3 regions of the Companilactobacillus bobalius genome follow, and region 2 is predicted to be linked to each of the others. Evidence: predicted binding sites of a transcription regulator. Region 2 holds the regulator's gene; each other region holds the start of a gene.
What was found. Region 2 encodes HrcA, which represses chaperone genes, less so after heat shock. Its sites were predicted from a motif close to TTAGCACTCNNNNNNNNNGAGTGCTAA; they were not measured.
Positions count from the first base shown of each region.

Region 1: groES (co-chaperone GroES) is a predicted target of HrcA. The motif match lies at 2,574-2,600, and genes of this name have one in related genera.
Region 3: LKACC16343_RS06860 (Hsp20/alpha crystallin family protein) is a predicted target of HrcA. The motif match lies at 1,998-2,024, and genes of this name have one in related genera.

Region 1 covers NZ_MYFM01000002.1:359,283-363,712, forward strand. The annotation lists gene LKACC16343_RS04865 (cation:dicarboxylate symporter family transporter) at 1-920, shown strand, start outside; gene LKACC16343_RS04870 (AEC family transporter) at 1,098-1,811, shown strand; gene LKACC16343_RS04875 (CPBP family intramembrane glutamic endopeptidase) at 1,877-2,503, opposite strand; gene groES (co-chaperone GroES) at 2,649-2,933, shown strand; gene groL (chaperonin GroEL) at 2,988-4,430, shown strand, end outside.
Region 2 covers NZ_MYFM01000010.1:26,729-31,158, reverse strand. The annotation lists gene truB (tRNA pseudouridine(55) synthase TruB) at 1-720, shown strand, start outside; gene ribF (riboflavin biosynthesis protein RibF) at 733-1,677, shown strand; gene hrcA (heat-inducible transcriptional repressor HrcA) at 1,847-2,893, shown strand; gene grpE (nucleotide exchange factor GrpE) at 2,910-3,476, shown strand; gene dnaK (molecular chaperone DnaK) at 3,516-4,430, shown strand, end outside.
Region 3 covers NZ_MYFM01000004.1:38,636-43,065, reverse strand. The annotation lists gene LKACC16343_RS06870 (LacI family DNA-binding transcriptional regulator) at 1-237, shown strand, start outside; gene LKACC16343_RS06865 (Hsp20/alpha crystallin family protein) at 961-1,398, opposite strand; gene LKACC16343_RS06860 (Hsp20/alpha crystallin family protein) at 1,493-1,930, opposite strand; gene LKACC16343_RS06855 (DUF488 domain-containing protein) at 2,100-2,459, shown strand; gene LKACC16343_RS06850 (helix-turn-helix transcriptional regulator) at 2,487-3,332, shown strand; gene LKACC16343_RS06845 (APC family permease) at 3,529-4,430, shown strand, end outside.

The sequences.
Region 1 (4,430 bases), on a different contig from region 2:
GTCAATATACGGCTACCGCCAAAACCGCCAAACATTCGGGTATTTGGTCAATCTTGATGAGTATTATCCCAACTAACATTTTCGAATCCTTGGGTAAGGGTGATATGTTACCAATTATCTTCTTCTCAGTTCTATTTGGTTTAGGAACAGCTTCTATTGGCAAACAAGGTCAGATTATCACTGATACTTTAAATGCTGTAGCCAATGTTATGTTCAAAGTTACTAATTGGGTTATGCGCTTAGCACCTATTGGTGTCTGTGCCTTGATTGGTGTTACCGTTGGTGAAATGGGCTTTAACTCTTTGAAACCATTGGCATTGTTCATTCTGATTGCTTATGCAACAATGGCGTTTTTCGTCTTTGTCATTATGGCTGGGGTTGGACATATGTTTCATGTTCGTTTCTATGAATTGTTTAGAATTATTGAAAACGAAGTAACTTTAGCTTTTACAACTGCTAGTTCAGAAGCAGCTCTTCCTAAAATGATGGAAAAGATGCAAAAATATGGTGCCTCAAAAGGTATCGTCAGTTTCGTTATTCCAACTGGATATACTTTTAATCTGGATGGATCAGCTATCTATCAATCATTGGCCGCACTATTTTTGGCTCAGGCTTATAATATTCATTTAAGTCTAGGACAACAAATTACCCTTGTGGTCGTATTGATGTTAACATCTAAGGGGATGGCCGGAGTACCTGGAGCATCGTTTGTCGTACTCTTAGCCACGGTATCAACTATCGGTGTGCCAATGCAAGGTTTGACCTTCATTGCCGGTATCGACCGTCTCGTAGATATGGGACGTACCGCCGTTAACGTCGTCGGTAACTCTCTAGCAACAATTATTATCGCTAAGAGTGAAAAGGAATTTGATGAGGATAAACGGGAAAAGTACGTTGCATCCTACAAGCGTGGGGAATAATAATCCGCGTAGTAAAAAACGATTTAAACACAAAGAAACAGCTCATCGATTATTCGGTGAGCTGTTTTTAATATGTCTTTTATTATATTAGTGTATTTTCTTTGTGATATTAATGTATTTGTTCCAACTGAAAAGCTGTAATATACTCAAAAAATATGAATTATTTGGGGGATCTATATGAAATCAAAAATAACTACATTAGGTAAGTGGATGATCAAGAATTGGATGAGTACACTCATAGTTATAATTCCATGCTTGTTATTCATAATAATGCCGTTTCAAACAAATCATATGATGTATATGCTTTTTCTGGCAGTATTTCTTATATATATACTTTTAGCAATGATTCTTCTAGTATGGTTGTTCATATCTTTATTCTTTAAGAAATTGAAACGACCACTAAGAGTTTTTACTTCAGTAATAATAGGCTTTGCTATAGCTGTTCTTTTTGAGGCAACTGTTGGACCAAAATCGCCAAGTTATGAATACGAGCAGTTTGCAATTAATTTGATACAGCAGCGGCAACTTAAGCAAAATGAGAAAGATAGGGATAATCTAGCCATCGGTTTAGATTCTATGGATGATCGTGAAGTAAGGGATAAGGGTATAAAAAGTTGTGATGCATTATATGAAACTGTTCAAAAGTATGGAAAAAGTTCTAAAGAATTAAAAGAGGCATCGGATTCCCATAGGGTGTTAATAAGGAATATGGAAAATAATGATTCAGGATATGTTGATGATTATGAATATTATAAAAAGCTTTCAATAGCATCTATAAATGCTATTTTGGCCAGATATAATAGGTATATTGATATGGAAGCTGAACAAGATATAACTGCTAAGAAGATTTTCAAAGGCGAAAAGATTCCATTAAAGGTACCTGATCATTAGAAGATTTTATACATTATAAAAATTGAAGCAAAAAGAAGCCAAATCCTAAAAGACTTGGCTTCTTTTTATATTGTTCCTAAAATTAAAACAATTGCATTCATCAGAATGTGACTGCCAGCACTGGCATAGATATTTTTTGATTTGTAGTAAATAAATGAGAACCAAAGACCCATTGCTACATAAACGATGAATCTGGTATCTTGATGCATGAAGGCAAATAGTAATGCTGAAATGATAGCAGCAATGTAGATGTTAGTCGGTTTGATCATATTGGCAAAAAAGATACGTCTAAAGACGATTTCTTCCATGATAGGTGCGCAGATCAATACGTATAAGAAATAGTATGGATAAGGTTTGACCATCAATAGTAGCTGCATGGTGTTTTCTGAATGAGTACTAGTATGGAAAATTAGTTGATCGATGAAGCCAACTCCATATTGAAGAGCAATTGCACCGATAGTTCCTAAAATGATCCATTGTAAATTATGATTTAAATCGGTTTTCTCTTCGAAATCATTTGGGCCATTTAGTTTTACTAAATACATCATAAGACCGGTAGCAACTAGGGCTCCTAAAGTGAGAATGATGAAATAGATTGAGCCGGTGACCGACAACATATTTAGAACGCTACCCAGTAATAACAAAAGGATATATGTTAATAGGGTGAAGAATTGATTTTTGGGAAAATTCATGATTACTCCTTACATTTTTAAAGGTAAATACTTGCATGTTTTCAATAAAATGTTAATATAAAACTTGTGATTAGCACAAGAGATGTTCGAGTGCTAAAGATATAAAAACAAACATTAAGAAAAATAATAATCGGAGGGATTTAAATTGTTAAAACCACTTGGAGATAGAGTCATTGTAACAGTCGATAAAGAAGAAGAAAAGACAGTTGGTGGCATTGTTTTAGCAAACAACGCTAAGGAGAAGCCACAAACAGCCGATGTCGTTGCCGTTGGTGAAGGCTTAGTTACTGAAGATGGAAAGAAATTACCTATGAACGTTAAAAAAGGTGATAAAGTTCTTTTTGATAAATACTCAGGCTCAACAGTTAAGTATGAAGACAATGAATATTTAATCCTTCATGAAAAAGATATCATGGCAGTTATTGATTAATTTTAAACTTAAAAAATTTAACTAAAAGAATTTAATTATGGAGTGTGAAAATTAATGGCAAAAGAAATTAAATTTTCAGAAGATGCACGTTCAAAGATGATGGACGGTGTTAATAAACTTGCTGATACAGTTAAGACAACTATCGGACCTAAGGGTAGAAACGTTGTTCTTGAAAAGAGTTATGGTTCACCTGAGATTACAAATGATGGTGTTACTATTGCTAAGAGTATTGAATTAGAAGACCACTTTGAAAACATGGGTGCAAAGCTTGTTTCCGAAGTTGCTTCAAAGACAAATGACATTGCTGGTGATGGTACTACTACAGCTACTGTTTTGACACAAGCAATTGTTAAAGAAGGTATGAAGAACGTTACAGCCGGTGCTAACCCTGTTGGTATCAGAACTGGTATCGAAAAGGCTACAAACGCTGCCGTTGATGAACTTCACAAGATTTCACATAAGGTTTCAGGCAAGAATGATATTGCTCAAGTAGCTTCAGTTTCATCAGCTAGTGAAGAAACTGGTAAATTAATTGCTGATGCCATGGAAAAAGTTGGTAACGATGGTGTTATCACAATTGAAGAATCAAAGGGTATTGATACAACACTTGATGTTGTTGAGGGTATGCAATTTGATCGTGGATACATTTCACAATACATGGTTACAGATAACGACAAGATGGAAGCTGACCTCGACAATCCATATATCTTGATCACTGACAAGAAGATTTCAAACATCCAAGATATCTTGCCATTACTACAAAAGATTGTTCAACAAGGTAAGGCATTATTGATCATCGCTGATGATATTGATGGTGAAGCTCTACCAACACTTGTATTGAACAAGATTCGTGGTACATTCAACGTTGTTGCTGTTAAGGCTCCTGGCTTTGGTGACCGTCGTAAGGCACAACTAGAAGATATTGCTACATTAACTGGTGGTACAGTTATTACTTCTGACCTTGGTCTTGAACTAAAAGACACAACTATGGATCAATTAGGTCAAGCTGGTAAAGTTACTATTACAAAGGACAACACAACAATTGTTGAAGGTGCTGGCAACAAGGATGCTATCAACGAACGTGTTGAAACAATCAAGAAACAAATCAATGAATCAACATCTGACTTTGACAAGGAAAAACTACAAGAACGTCTAGCTAAATTAGCTGGTGGTGTTGCTGTTGTTAAAGTTGGTGCTGCTACTGAAACAGAATTGAAAGAACGTAAGTACAGAATTGAAGATGCTCTAAATGCCACACGTGCCGCTGTTGAAGAAGGCTACGTTGCTGGTGGTGGTACAGCTTTGATGAATGTACTTGGTAAAGTTACTGCTCTTAAAGAAGAAGGAGACGTACAAACAGGTATTAATATCGTTGCACGTGCTCTTGAAGAACCACTACGTCAAATCGCTGAAAATGCTGGTTTCGAAGGTTCAGTTATCGTTGAACACATCAAGAACCAAGAAAATGAAGTTGGTTTCAATGCTGCAACTAACAAG
Region 2 (4,430 bases):
GAATATGAGGGAGAGATAACTTTAGGTAGATCAACCACAACTGAAGATCGTGAAGGCGACACGGTTGAAGAGAAGAAATTAACTGAGCCAATTTCGAGTGAAAATCTACAGAAAGTTTTCCAACAAATGACAGGGAATCTAACACAAATTCCACCAATGTTTTCGGCAGTCAAAGTTAATGGCAAAAAACTCTATGAATATGCTCGTGCTGGGCTTGAAGTCGAACGTCCGAAGAGACAGATTCATATTTATGATTTCCATATTATGGGAGATTCAATTTACGATGAAACAACAGGATATCAAACATTGAGGTTTCATGTTAAGTGTTCTAAGGGCACATATGTAAGAACATTAGCAGTTGAATTCGGTCGCATCTTAGGATATCCCGCTTTTATGTCCCAACTTACACGAGTAAAGAGTGCTGGCTTTTCAATTGGGGAGACCTTCACTTTGAGACAAATTGAAGAGATGCTTGAGAACAATGATACAAGCTTTTTAAAATCAATTGATGAGGTCCTGAGCTATGTCCCTAAGCATGAATTAACAGATGAAGAGTGGGAAGTACGTGTATCGCATGGCGGCTTCTTAGAACCGGAAATCGATTCAGATATAGAAGATCGTTTGCGAGTTCAAAGAGCAGGAGTAACCAAAGCACTTTACAAGTATGATAAAGTAAGAAATATGTGGATTCCAGATTTAATGTTATTAAATAATAAATAAAAGAGATTGAAAATGCAGATTATTAAAGTTAAACATCCGCTTCTCAAGCAGCAACGTCCAACTGAGGACACAGTTTTGATCATGGGTTTTTTTGATGGGGTACATCTTGGTCATCAAAAGGTTATCAAAACAGGGGTAGAGCTTGCTCAGAAGCATGGATTAAAATCAGTGTTATTGACCTTTGATCGTTCGCCCAGAACGGTGTATCAATACGAAAACGATTATAAATATCTTTCGACAATGGACCGAAAAGCTGAGTTAGTAGAAAAGCTTGGAGTTGATCAGCTCTATTTTGTTGAATTTGGTCAGACGTTTGCACAATTGAAACCTCAAGAGTTTGTTGATCAATATATGATTGATTTAAACGCTAAATTTGTCGTAGCTGGCTTTGATTATACGTATGGGAAGAAAGATGTTGCCAATATGCAGACCTTGCCACAGTACTCACACAATAAATTTGAAATTGTAACTGTACCAAAACAAGTTTTAGATGATCAAAAGATTGGCTCTAGTGCGATTAAGAAATTTATTTCCGAGAATAAAGTAGAAGAAGCCAATAAATTTTTAGGCTACACTTATCAGAATCAGGGAACGGTGGTTCATGGATTACAACGAGGTCGAACTTTAGGTTATCCAACAGCTAATTTGGCAACCGAGGGTAATCAGTTAATTCCTTCAATTGGGGTTTATGCCACAAGAATTAAGGTCGGCGATACTTGGTACAATTCGATGACATCTGTGGGCTATAATGTAACCTTCAAAGAGAATACTGGAGTTACAATTGAAACTAATATTTTCGATTTTGACGCTGATATTTATGGTGAGCATGTGGCACTAGAATGGGTTAAATATTTACGTGGTGAAGTTAAGTTTGATGGAGCAAAAGGTTTAGTCAAACAATTGGAATTAGATAAGATTAATTCGCTTAAAGTTTTACCAAAAAAAAAGAGAACTTGAGTAAATGACAATAGAGATGTCATCAAGAGTTCTCTTTTTTGATTTCTGAAACTTTTTAGCAAATAATTCCAAAAATTGGGCGTGCATACTTGACACTATAGGGATAGATTGTTATATTTTACATTGTTAGCACTCAGGTATGAATAGTGCTAAAAAGGAGGACGGTATAATGCTATCACAACGTCAAGATGCAATCTTGAGAGAAGTCGTGCGCATATTCACAGATACCGGCCAGCCGGTTGGTTCGAAGACATTGATGAATGAATTACCTTTTCATGTAAGTTCTGCGACAATCAGAAATGAAATGGCAGTGCTTGAAGAAGTGGGTTACCTCGAGAAAACTCATCTTTCATCAGGCAGAATTCCTTCAGCGATGGGATATCGTTATTATCTGGATCATCTGGTACAACCAACTAGTGTACCGCAAGATATAGCACAGAGAATTGACGATGACTTTGGTAAAACATATCATCAAATTGATGATATTATCGAACAATCTGCCAAGATTTTATCTCATCTAACTAGTTATACAGCAATCACATTAGGACCGGAGAGCAGTTCAGTTCTTTTAACAGGTTTTAGAATCGTTCCCTTGAATCCACATCAACTTATGGCAATCATTGTCACAAGTGATAATAATGTTGAGAATAATATTTATACAATCGATGATGATTTTGATACTTCATTAATTGAAAAGATTGTTAACATTGTAAACGATAAGTTAGTTGGACAGCCTTTGCCTAAAGTTGTTCAGATGCTTCATACCGATGTTCCAGCAATTCTTTCCGAATATATGTATTCAACTGATGGTTTGTTGGATATGATGGATCAGCTCTTTAAGAAGGCTGGTGCTGAGAAGTATTACGTTGATGGACAATTGAATTTGTTAAATTATGCTAATAATGATGATCTATCGCAAGTTCAATCGTTGTTCTCAATCATCAATCAAAGTACTGATTTAAGAAAATTGATTGATCCAAGTATTTCTGACGATGCCATTAAGGTTCGTTTAGGAAGTGAACTTGGGAGTGATGCATTGAAGAATTACAGTATTATTACTGCTAATTATGATGTTGGTCATCATGGTAAAGGTGTTATTGCTTTATTAGGGCCAACGACAATGCATTATTCACAGTTGATAGGTTTACTTGGTGAGTTCAGAGTTGAATTAGCCAAAAGATTAATTGATTATTATTCAAGGTATGATGATTCTTGAAATTTAGGAGGAAGTAATGGCAGATAAAGAAAAAGATCAAGATTTGAAGACTGCTAAAGAAGCAGCTCCCAAGACTGATAAGAAAGCTGATAAAAAATCAGCTAAAAAGGATGCTTTGGTTGATCCTAAAGATAAAGAAATCAAAGATCTTAAGGCTAAGAATGATGAGTTGTCAGACAATCTCTTAAGAACACAAGCTGAACTTCAAAATATGAACAAGCGTCATAGTAAAGAAGTTGCTAATATTCTTAAGTATGATGGTCAAAAATTGGCAACTGAGATTCTTCCCGTTATTGATAATCTTGAACGTGCCTTGGCAGTTGATGCTGACGATGATGCCAGTAAGCAACTTAAAAAAGGTATTGAAATGGTTCAACAACATATGGCTAAGGCATTGGAAGATAACCATGTGATTGTTATTGACAATGCTGGTGAGAAATTCGATCCAGCAGATAGTCAAGCTGTTCAAACTGTTCCTGCTGATGATAAGCATAAGAAGGATACAGTCGTTCAAGTTTTACAAAAGGGTTATAAATTAGAAGATCGTGTACTTCGTCCAGCAATGGTCGTTGTTGCTCAATAGTAAATAATTAAATAAGAAAATTAAAAGAGGTTAAGGTTTATGTCAAAAGTTATTGGTATTGATTTAGGTACTACAAACTCTGCTGTAGCCGTTCTTGAAGGCGGTTCTCCAAAGATTATTACAAACCCAGAAGGTGCAAGAACTACTCCTTCAGTTGTTGCTTTTAAAGACGGTGAAATCCAAGTTGGTGAAGTTGCAAAGCGTCAAGCAATCACTAACCCAGATACAGTTTCATCAATCAAGCGTCATATGGGTGAAGCAGGTTACAAGGTTACTGTAGCCGGCAAATCATATACACCACAAGAAATTTCAGCATTCATTCTACAACACATCAAGAAGTTCTCAGAAGACTACTTAGGTGAAAAAGTTACAGATGCTGTTATCACTGTTCCTGCATACTTCAATGATTCACAAAGACAAGCTACTAAAGATGCCGGTAAGATTGCTGGTTTGAACGTTCAACGTATCGTTAACGAACCAACAGCTTCAGCACTTGCTTATGGCCTAGATAATGACAAGGGTGACGAAAAAGTTCTTGTTTATGATCTTGGTGGTGGTACATTTGATGTTTCCGTTCTTCAATTAGGTGACGGTGTCTTCGAAGTACTTTCAACAAATGGTGACACACATCTTGGTGGTGATGACTTTGATCAAAAGATCATCGACTGGTTAGTTGAACAATTCAAGGCTAAGAATGGCGTTGATTTGGGACAAGACAAGATGGCTCTTCAAAGATTAAAGGATGCTGCTGAAAAAGCTAAGAAGGACTTATCAGGTGTTGCTCAAACATCAATCAGTCTTCCATTTATTTCATCAGGTGCTAATGGTCCACTTCACTTGGAAGAAACATTGACACGTGCTAAGTTTGATGAATTGACATCAGATCTTGTTGAAAGAACAAAGATTCCTGTTGACAATGCTTTGAAAGATGCAAATCTTACAAATTCAGATATT
Region 3 (4,430 bases), on a different contig from region 2:
GTTTTTGCCAATGGCGATCAAGTTGCGGCTGGAATTATTTATCAATTAAAGAAAATGCAAATTGATGTTCCAGTTATCGGCCAAGAAAATTTGGATTATAGTTACTTAATGAATTTTTCAACGATTGATCATAAGTTGAATGAAATTGGTGAATATGCTTTTTGGTCTCTGTTTGAAAAAGAAGTCGTTAAGAAGTTGATTCCTGCCGAATTTATTTTACGAGGAGCATTAATTTAATATAAAATATCAAATAAAAAACACCCTTTTTTCGGAAAGGGTGTTTTTCTAGGGGATTAAATATTGTTTATAGGGGGGATGAGAGAAGAGTATTGGCTCTTATCTACAGTTTAATATTACTGGCTTATCAGAAGTTCATAGTTGTTTGAAAATTGTAAAGCATTTTTGGATAGCCCATAGTTGATAAGTCTTTTATATTTTTATAAATTCTTTGTCCTTTTGTAACTTTTAAAGTTACATCCCATGAGAGCAGAAAAAACTACTCTGCAAGGAATAGTATATCGTATTTTACGACTAACTACTACCAACTGGCACGTAAAAGACAATAAAAAAAGTACCTCGGGGAAAGGTACTTTTTATTTAGGGGATTAAATATATATATGTTATAGGGGGGTGAGAAAAGGGATTATCTATATCTCTCATCTACAATTTATATAATACTCAACCTTTATGAATTAAATATTTATAAAATGTGAAGATTTTGTGAATTCATATAAAATGCCGTCCTCCACAACAAGAAAATTTGGCTGGAACGCCATGGGCCGACTTGGAGCTAATTATTTCACACTTCGTGCAAAATAATGGATCTCTAAGTTCGGCCTTTATCTAAGCAATAAATTGCTAAGATAAATCTCATGGCTGAGCCAATTTTCTTGTTGTTCCGGACTAAATCCGGCTTTGTTTCTTAGATGTTTTAAAACCTAAATAGGAACTGCATCTATATTAGTCAATATCGATATGGTGTTCTGAGCTAGTTTTCTTTTCTAACTTAGGGAGGATAACCTTCAAGACACCATTGTCATAGTTAGCTTTGATGTTCTCAACGTCGGCTGCTGGTAAGTGATATTGTCTCATGAAGCGGCCACTTGTGCGTTCGGACATAATCATGTCGCCGTTCTTATCGTTATGATCATTAAAGCTGTCGCGACGGCCACTAACGGTCAAAACATCATCTTGATAATTGATGTCGATATTCTTCTTATCAAAAGCTGGCATATCAATATGTACTTCATAATCTTTATCTGTTTCTTTAATGTCAGTCTTCAAATTAGAACCTTCTAAAGCACTATCTTCGAATAATGATGGAAAACTAGTCATCCATTTGTCTCCATTGAAAAAGTCTCTCATTAAATTGTTACGATTCATAATTTCATTTACCATAAATAATTAACTCCTTTTTAAAAGAATAAATTTGTTTTTTAGCACTCATCGAGTACGAGTGCTAATGGAACTCCAAAAAAATAAGCTTAAAGCGTTAGTCAATATCGATGTGATGTCCAGAATCTACTTCCTTATTTATCTTTGGAAGAGTGATTTCCAAAACACCTTTGTTATATGTAGCTTTGATATTATCTTGATCAACTTGTGGCAATCTGTATTGTCTCATGAAATGACCACTTGAACGTTCAGACATAATTACATCACCATTTTTATCATTATGATCAGTGAAACTGTCACGGTGACCACTAATAGTTAAAACATTATTATCATACGTAATATCAATGTTCTTCTTATCAACTGCGGGAAGATCAACGTGTACTTCATAATTTTGATTATTTTCTTTAATATCAGTCTTTAATGTTGAATCTTCGGGAAAATTATTGTCAAATATAGATGGAAAACTATTCATCCAAGAGTCACTATTAAACCAGTTTCTCATTAAATCGTTACGGTCCATAATTTCATTTGCCATATTTTATTACTTCCTTTCCCTTAATTACAAATACAGTATAAAACCTGAATTATGGAAGTTCAAGAATTTAGCACTCTTAATTAACGAGTGCTAATTTTAGCAAAAAGTAAGTAAAAAATAACCGTATATTATGTGATACAATTAACTTAGTAAAGAAGAGGATGTTAAGATGACTAAATTAGTTATGAAACGTATTTACGACAAAGATTTACCAGCAGGGTATCGTGTGCTGGTAGATCGGCTTTGGCCACGTGGTATGTCTAAAGTACGTGCAGACCTTGACTTATGGGCAAAAGAGATAGCCCCATCAGCAGAATTGCGTAAGTGGTTTGGACATGATCCTGAAAAATATTTAGAATTTAAGAACAAATATTTAGATGAGATTAACAATAATCCATATACCAAAGAATTTCTAAAGTCCTTAAAAGAGGCTCTTCAAACACAAGACGTACTGATACTATATAGTGCAAAAGATGAAGAACATAATGACGCTGTAGTGCTAATGGAATATCTAAATTCGAATATTTAAGTATTGTAGATTGGTTGGCTAACAATTATGGAAGAATTTGATTTGCAATCTTTATTATCTAGTAGTGATAAGTTATTGATTCATCTGTTGCAATCATATGCACAGACCAATGATATAGCTATTTTTGTGTTAAACAATGAGGATCATTTACAGGCTGGAATTTTTGGTAAACTAACGAGGAAAACTGAATTAACACGGGTAAATAAAACTAGAGACTTATCTAAGTTGAGTATTAACAAATGTAAGTATGATATGGAATATGCTGATGCACCGTTGCGTATTTCTATAATCAATCAACGAATAGGAAAAATTTGTGTTGCTCAGGATATTTTGAAAAATACTGATCCGAGTAATATTGTAGTAATTCAAAAATTACAGCAACAAGTTGAATATTTAAGATATTTATTTGAGAGTGTATCAAAGCTGATCATCAAGGAGAGAGGAATTGATGATTTCATAATTAAATATTCACTAGATGTCGACGAAGCTATCGATGATCTCGAAAATGATGAGAGTGGTGCATTGAAGAGAATCAGACATCTGTCGACTTCAAATGAATCGATTATTTCTGCAATTGAGTTTATTGATAATAATTTAGATAAGCGTTTAACACTTGATCAAGTATCGGGCAAAGTTTATTTGTCGGATTATTATTTCAGTAAACTGTTTAAGAGGGAAACAGGTTTGAGTTTTTCGGTGTATTTGAATGCCCGAAAAATTCAAAAAGCCATGATTCTCTTAAAGGAATCAGATAACAGTATTAATGAAATTTCGGATGCATTAGGTTTTACTAGATTGAGCTACTTTAGTCAGACGTTCAAAAAGTACACTGGCTATGCACCGACGAAATATCGTATTGATGGAAAAGAGTAATAAAAATGTAGGGGGCATTCTTACTAATGCTTCCTGCATTTTTTGTTTACCCTGATAATTATTTCAATGTGTAAGCGATAACTAGACGTGTGTACAGGATTTATGCACAAATTATCTTTTTTTATGAAAAAAATTGTAGTAAAATTTAGGCTTAATGTAAATTACTTGTTTTTGTGTAATTTAAGGAGAGATATTTATGAAAAATGTCTTTAAGAAGGAATCCGTCGACACTTATATCAAGGCGGATTCGAGATTAACAAAGAGTTTAGGGGCAAGGGATCTCTTGTCACTTGGGATTGGAGCCGTAATCGGAACTGGTATTTTTATCTTACCAGGACATGAAGCGGCGTTACATGCCGGTCCAGCGGTGGCAATAGCATTCTTGATTGCTGCACTGGTCTCTGGCTTAGTCGGCATGGCTTATGCTGAATTTTCTTCGGCAATGCCTGTCGCAGGTTCGGCTTATTCATTTGGTTCCATTATTTACGGTGAAATAGTCGGCTGGATTCTAGGTTGGGCTTTGATTTTGGAATACTTCTTAACCGTTTCAGCGGAAGCAGTTGGTTTTGCTTCATATTTTAACAACAATATTTTGGGAGCTTTTGGAGTACATCTACCTAAGTTCTTATCGGCAGGTCCTCTGGAAGGTGGTGGAATCAATATTTCAGCCACATTGATCGTCTTATTGATTGCTATCATCATTTCCCACGGTGCCAGTCTTTCTAAGAAAGTTGAAAACGTTGCGGTTGTTATCAAAGTAGCGATTATCGTCCTCTTCGTTGTGGTCGGTTTCTTCTATATTAAGACTAGCAATTATGTGCCATTCTATCCTAAACAGTTCCATACTGAACCCTTTGGTTTAGGTGGAATCTCGACAGCTTGTGCTACAGTCTTCTTTGCTTTCGTTGGATTCGATGCTTTGGCAGCCAATTCAGCGGAGACCATTAATCCGAAAAAGGATATGGTTAAAGGAATTCTAGGAACAGTTATTGTCGCAGTAATCTTGTACGTTTCCTTCTCACTTGTTTTAACCGGAATCGTCAATTATAAGGACTTAAACGTTGATGATCCAGCCGCTTATGCGTTGAAAGTCGTACA